Regions from separate parts of the Exiguobacterium sp. ERU653 genome, predicted to be linked through region 2. Evidence: riboswitches for the same ligand, from Rfam matches in the RefSeq annotation. Region 2 holds a riboswitch; the other holds the start of a gene.
The links. Region 2 has a riboswitch for FMN ahead of ribD (bifunctional diaminohydroxyphosphoribosylaminopyrimidine deaminase/5-amino-6-(5-phosphoribosylamino)uracil reductase RibD). Riboswitches for the same ligand answer to the same signal wherever they lie in the genome.
Positions count from the first base shown of each region.

Region 1 (3,411 bases), 200 kb from region 2:
TCGCGGTCATGGTCGGTGGTCTTGCATCGGTTGCCGGATCTGTTCTTGCTGGTTACGCAGCGCTTGGTGTACCGCTTGAGTACTTGCTAGCAGCGAGTTTCATGGCAGCGCCAGCCGGTCTATTGTTTGCTAAAATCATCGTTCCTGAGTCTGAGGAAGCCGATGATGACATCGAAATCGTTGAAGACGAAGAGAATAAAGCAGCAAACTTTGTCGATGCGGCTGCACGAGGGGCATCTGATGGTCTCTTCCTTGCATTGAACGTTGGTGCGATGCTTCTTGCATTCGTCTCATTGATTGCACTCGTTAACTTAATCCTCGGATCAGTTGGTGGTCTTTTCGGATTTGACGGATTGTCATTACAGTTGATTCTTGGTTATGTCTTTGCGCCACTTGCTTTCGTCATCGGTGTACCGTGGGCAGATGCTGTACAATTCGGTAGCTTCCTTGGCCAAAAATTAGTCTTGAACGAATTTGTCGCATTCTCTGAATTTGCACCAATCATCGGTTCAGGTGATTTGTCAGCTCGTACAGAAGCGATGATCGCATTCGCACTTTGTGGTTTCGCAAACATCTCATCACTCGCAATCCTTCTCGGTGGTCTTGGTGGTATGGCACCAAACCGTCGTGGAGATATCGCACGCATGGGTGTTCTCGCGATTCTCGCAGGTACGCTTGCAAACTTGATGTCAGCTACTTTGGCTGGACTTCTTCTCTAATCGGTATAAAAAAAGCGATCACTTCGGTGGTCGCTTTTTAGTATGCAGATGATTGGTGAAGTGTGATGTTCGGCCATTGGGTGCGCCAGTTTTTTTGTTTTAGTCGCTTCAAATAGATCGGATGGTTTGAAGAGTTTGCTTCAAAGAACGGTGTTGGCTTCACTTGTAGACTGAGCAAATCTTGAATCCCATATGGCGCGGCAAGGATGAGCTCGTCATTTGAATCGAGTCTCACCCCAACTGCTGTCACGGTCTCGGGGAAGTGTGCAAGTGCATCGGTCGATGAAGTGTACGGTGGGAGATGGTTCACATGATGCATTCTTGCTTGGTTTTTGACTGACCAAGGTACGCCTGGGTTCAGTTGATACAACGTCCGCTCTAATTTTTTCTCGATGGATTCTTCCGGATGAATCGGGTCGAAATAAATCACATCCACGTCATCCGTCTCTGTCGGTGTATCGTATCCGTGAAGATGGTCCCACACTTTCGCGCGAATATAACCCGCGCAAATCAACCAATCCGGTAGATTGAGGGTGGCGACAGTATGGAGATGCTGCATGAGTTCTGAATCTTGCTGAAAAAAATGAATCAAATTCTGTTCGTCAGTCATCATTGAGTGCCCTCCCTAAATTTCGGTTAAAAAAGCACCTAGGCAAAGCCTAGATGCTCGTATATCGATTATGCTAGAAGTTGGACGCGTTGACGTTCGATCCACGGCTTCAATTTCATGAAAAGAGGGACGAAGAGCGCGCTGATTAAGATCGCTTTAATCAAGTTGAACGGTAAAATCCCGTAAAGGACGAGGTCCGTTTTCACTGCCGGGTCTGCCATGTCTGCCATTCCGAAAAAGAACGCATAGGCGGGCAAGATGACAAGATAGTTTAAAATGGCGAGGCTAAGTGCCATCGTAATTGTTCCGGCGAGTAAGCCAGAAGCGAGTGCTTTGTTCGTCTTACGTTTGTGGTAGAACCAAGCAACTGGGTACATGAAGGCCACACCTGCGAAGAAGTTTGCGACTTCTCCGACTGGTACACCGCCACCGTTAAAGACGTAGTACAAGACGTTTTTCAATCCGACGACCACGACACCTGCGAGTGGGGAAAAGACGATTCCGGCAATGAGTGCGGGAATGTCACTAAAGTCCACTTTGAGGAATGGCGGTAAGAATGGGAGCGGGAAGTTGAATAGCATGAGTACGAACGAAATCGTCCCGAGCATCGCCAACGTCACCATTGTAGTCAGTCGTTTATTGCGCGTAGTTTTCATCAGAATCTCTCCTTTAGGTCGCTCCTCGATGAATGGCACCCGTCGCATATAAAAACCCGATTGCAATGAAGACAATCGGGAGAGTTTACGCGCATACGAAATAGATGTTTTCCGAGGTGGAAGAGTCCACGTCAAAGAAAACATCCGGATATCGGTCGGATGCCGCCATCTTCTCCCATCCAGACTATACTGTCGGCTTTCGAATCTCACGAAATCAGCAAGCAACGCCTTGCTCGCTCACGGGCTGAGAAGAATCAATTCTTCAATACCGCCGGTCGGGAATTTCACCCTGCCCCGAAGATGGAACGATTTAATTTTTTTTGTTACAGTTTAGTTATACAAGAAAATGCACAAAACTACAAGTCAATTGACTTGAAATGAAGATATATGAGGAGGAGTTCAAATGATTCATTTAACAGAGTCAGCCGCACTTCAAGTGCAAGAGATGATGAAACAGGCCGAACGCCCGGAAGCGCAATACTTGCGAGTAAAAGTACAAGGTGGTGGATGTACGGGACTATCTTACGGGATGGGCTTTGACGAGGAAAAAACGGACAAAGATGTTCAATTCGATCATCACGGCGTCCGCGTCATCGTCGCTGAAGCAGACCATGGAGTCGTCGACGGACTCGAGATTGACTACAAGCAGTCGATGCTCGGTGGGGGCTTCACGATTAAAAACCCGAATGCCATCGCAACATGTGGCTGCGGGTCGAGTTTCCGGACGGCGACGAATGCCGGGACACCAGGAGATTGCTAACTAGTTTAGACTATGGAACGCCATAGTCTTTTTTTGTGCGATTCGAGCAGTTACGGAACGGCAGGGAAAGGGAATGTAGGAAAGAGAATCGTATCAAAGGGGGCTAGGGTGATGAGGAAAGTATTGATTTTTGGAGGATCACGCTATTTCGGGAAACGGCTCGCGCTGCGACTTGCTGAAGCGGGGGACGATGTGACGATTGTGACGAGGGGCCAACTGCAAGTACCAGAAGCCGAAGGGATTCGGTCCGTCAAAGGAGATCGTCAATCGGTGGCGACATTGAAAGACTTAGCACGTGAACGGTACGATCTCGTCTACGACAATATTTGTTTTACACCGTATCAGGCGAAGATTGCATCAGATGCGTTCATGGGAAAGGTCGGGAAATACGTACTGACGTCAACGATGTCGGTGTATGCACCGGGGCCTGATTTAAATGAAAGTGATTTTAATCCACTTCATTATGAATATCACTTAGACGCGGAACACGATTATGGACAAGGGAAACGAGAAGCTGAATCGTTTCTCTTCCATCGCGCCTCGTTCCCGGTGGTGACGGTACGCCTACCCATCGTTTTAGGTCCGGATGACTATACGGATCGACTCAAATTTTATGTAGATGCGATCCGAAACGAAGAACCGGTCGTTCTGCATCACCCGGAAGCG
Region 1 is NZ_JACSKV010000001.1:1,236,780-1,240,190, reverse strand. It holds gene KNO95_RS06365 (NupC/NupG family nucleoside CNT transporter) at 1-719, shown strand, start outside; gene KNO95_RS06360 (nucleotidyltransferase family protein) at 757-1,332, opposite strand; gene KNO95_RS06355 (ECF transporter S component) at 1,398-1,985, opposite strand; FMN riboswitch at 2,149-2,291, opposite strand; gene KNO95_RS06350 (HesB/IscA family protein) at 2,389-2,745, shown strand; gene KNO95_RS06345 (Rossmann-fold NAD(P)-binding domain-containing protein) at 2,857-3,411, shown strand, end outside.
Region 1: it holds a riboswitch for FMN, as region 2 does, so the genes downstream of both, KNO95_RS06355 (ECF transporter S component) here and ribD (bifunctional diaminohydroxyphosphoribosylaminopyrimidine deaminase/5-amino-6-(5-phosphoribosylamino)uracil reductase RibD) in region 2, are expected to answer to the same signal.

Region 2 (3,411 bases):
CCTAAGAATTAGGTAGGACTAAAGACTCTGTTGATAATTTCAAAAAATGGTAACAGCTCTATTACAAATTAAATCGAATATCGTGAGAAATGTAAACATAAAGTTTTAATCATCCAAAATTGTCATATTTTATAAAAAAGTACCCAACTGGAGAGTTGGGGTCATCGCCTTCGCTCCAGATGAGTACCCTTCTATAATAAATTTAATTTTCAGACTAATCAATCGAATTATGAAATTAGTTCAAAAAAAATTAAACGACTGGTCAATGAAAGTCCGATTCTGCTAAAATAGCCGCATTGAGTGAAAAACAGAAAAGAGGATCATCACTATGACAGTTTGGTTATTTTATACGTTGCTTGGATTGATTCAAGGTTTCACTGAGCCGATTCCGATTTCATCGAGTGGACATCTCGTTATCTTCCAAGAACTATTTAACATTGACTTGCCGGGATTGTCATTTGAAGTTTTCGTAAACTTCGCTTCGCTTCTCGCTGTCTTAACGATTTATCGAAAAGATGTTGTTCGCCTCATCGTGAGTTTGTGGACCTTCTTATTCAAAAAAGACCGAACGGACGAGACGATGGTCGATGTGAAGTTCATCGGATTACTACTCGTTGCAACGGTGCCAGCCGGTGTCCTTGGTGTCCTTTTCGGGGACTGGATCGGAGAAGTGCTCGGTGGCGTGGCGACAGTCGGGTATACGCTCATCATTACGGGACTCGCCCTTTGGTTCATCCGAAACATGCGAGGGAACAAAGGAGACGGTGGCATCACGCTTCGTGACGCCGTATTGATCGGGCTCGCGCAAGCCGTGGCACTCATTCCCGGAATCAGTCGGTCCGGGGCGACGATCGTCATGGCGATGTTACTCGGCATCAAGCAAGAATCGGCACTTCGTTTCTCGTTCTTCCTGTTCATCCCAATCAGTCTCGGGACGATGATTTTGGATGGTCCGACGCTCTTTACGAATCCGGAGACGCGTGACTTGTTCGGTCCGCTCATCCTGGCATTCATCGCATCTTACGTGTTGACGGCCATTTCGTTGAAGTGGTTCCAACACATCATGGCGAAAGGCGAATTGAAATATTTCTCATATTATTGCTGGATTGTTGGACTTCTCGTCGTCCTCTTTCTCGCATAATCGGGACGCTACTCTCACGAGTGGCGTTTTTTGTTTTGCGTAATAAAAATAATTGCGATACAGTAAATCTGTACAAACAAATATTCCTTCGGGGTCGGGTGAAATTCCCAACCGGCGGTGATGGGCCCATGCCCTAAGTCCGTGACCCGGGCGCACGTGTGCGAACGGTGGATCTAGTGAGACTCTAGAGCCGACAGTATAGTCTGGATGGGAGAAGGAACAAAAAACAGGTCCGCGTGACCTGTGCTTCGTCGTACGCTTTTCTGTATAGAAAACGTTTATTTGGCTTGCCCAAAAGCGACGGAACCCTCCCACCAAGACCCTAAGGACCTTTCCTTAGGGTCTTTTGTTTGTACGGAAAAAGGAGGGAGAAAGATGAAACAGTACATGGAACAGGCCATTCAATTGGCCAAATCAGCCGATGGTCAAACCGGTGTCAATCCGCTCGTCGGCGCCGTGCTCGTCAAAGACGGACGCATCGTCGGAATGGGTGCCCATCTCAAGGCGGGCGAACCACATGCAGAGGTCCATGCCATCCGGATGGCTGGTCCCGCTGCATACGGGGCGACATTATATGTCACGCTCGAACCGTGCTCGCATCAAGGCAAGACGCCGCCGTGCGCAAATCTGATCGTGGAATCGGGCATCAAACGTGTCATCGTCGCCATGAAGGATCCGAACCCGCTCGTTGCAGGCAATGGGATCATTCGTCTTCAAACGGCCGGTATCGAGGTCGAAGTCGGTCTGCTTGAGGAGGAGGCGCGGGCATTGAATCCCGCGTTCTTGCGGTCGCTTGAGACGAAACGACCGTATGTCATCTTGAAGACGGCGACGAGCCTCGATGGGAAAGTCGCCTTGGAGACGGGAGAGAGTCAATGGGTGACAAGCCCGGAAGCCCGTCGTGATGTGCATGAACTACGTGCCACCGTCGATGCAATTTTGACCGGGATTGGCACGGTGCTTGCGGATGATCCGTCGCTCACGGTTCGATTGGGTCATGAGACGCGTCAACCGAAACGGGTCGTGCTCGACCGTGACCTACGATTACCGTTCGCCAGTACGCTGGCCCGGACCGCAGAAGACGTCCCGGTGCTCCTCTTCACTTCGTCTGATGAAGCAGAGCGACGTGAACGAGCTCAAGCTGTCGGCGTCGAATTATTCGATTATACGTCGCTCGGTATGGTCCTCGAAACACTATACGCGAATGGAATCGGGCGTGTATTGATTGAGGCCGGTCCGACGCTCGTCACATCACTCCTTGACGGAGGCTACGTGGATGAATGGGTCGCCTATCAATCACCACGAGTGTTCGGCGGGAAACATGGCGTCTATCGCTCACAACAGGTTGGTTCGATTGAGGACATCTCCCGTTTTATGATTCATCAGGTCGAAACGGTCGGACCCGACTTGAAAGTCGTCCTTCGAAAGGGGGCGTTCTGATGTTCACGGGAATCGTAGAAGAAATCGGGTCGGTCAAAACGGTCAAGCGCAACGGGCCATCTTTACGACTCGTCTTGTCAGCTGAGAAAGTGCTCGATGATGTGAAGCTCGGGGACAGTATCGCCGTGAATGGGATCTGTCTCACGGTGACGACGTTCGATGCCGCGACGTTCTCTGTCGACGTCATGCCGGAGACATTGAAAGCCTCTAGTTTAGATGGGGTCAAACCGGGAACACGTGTCAATCTCGAGCGGGCGATGCCGGCGAACGGACGATTCGGCGGGCATTTCGTATCCGGCCATGTCGACGGGGTCGGACGAATCACGAAGAAACGACAGCTCGCGAATGCGGTGTATGTCGACATCCGATGTGAACGTACGCTTCTCTCCTACATCGTACCGAAAGGCTCGATTTCCGTAGACGGAACGAGCTTGACCGTGTTTGACGTGTCGGAGCGAGGATTCACACTATCGTTAATTCCCCATACGTATAGCGAGACCGTTCTAGGAACGAAACAAACTGGTGATTTGGTCAATTTAGAATGTGATCTGTTAGCAAAATATATGGAAAAAGTAATCGGGCAGTCGAAGATGACACTCGAGTCGTTGGCGGAACAAGGATATGGAAAGGCGGGATGGTAATGTTTGATTCGATTGAACGGGCGCTTGAGGAATTGAGACGAGGACGTCCCATCATCGTCGTGGATGACGAGGACCGCGAGAATGAAGGAGATTTTGTCGTACTAGGAGACAAGATGACACCTGAGACGATGAACTTTTTGATTACGGAAGGGAAAGGGCTCGTTTGTAGCGCTGTCGCGGAAGAAGTGG
Region 2 is NZ_JACSKV010000001.1:1,437,970-1,441,380, reverse strand. It holds gene KNO95_RS07400 (undecaprenyl-diphosphate phosphatase) at 329-1,141, shown strand; FMN riboswitch at 1,222-1,364, shown strand; gene ribD (bifunctional diaminohydroxyphosphoribosylaminopyrimidine deaminase/5-amino-6-(5-phosphoribosylamino)uracil reductase RibD) at 1,517-2,581, shown strand; gene ribE (riboflavin synthase) at 2,581-3,222, shown strand; gene ribB (3,4-dihydroxy-2-butanone-4-phosphate synthase) at 3,222-3,411, shown strand, end outside.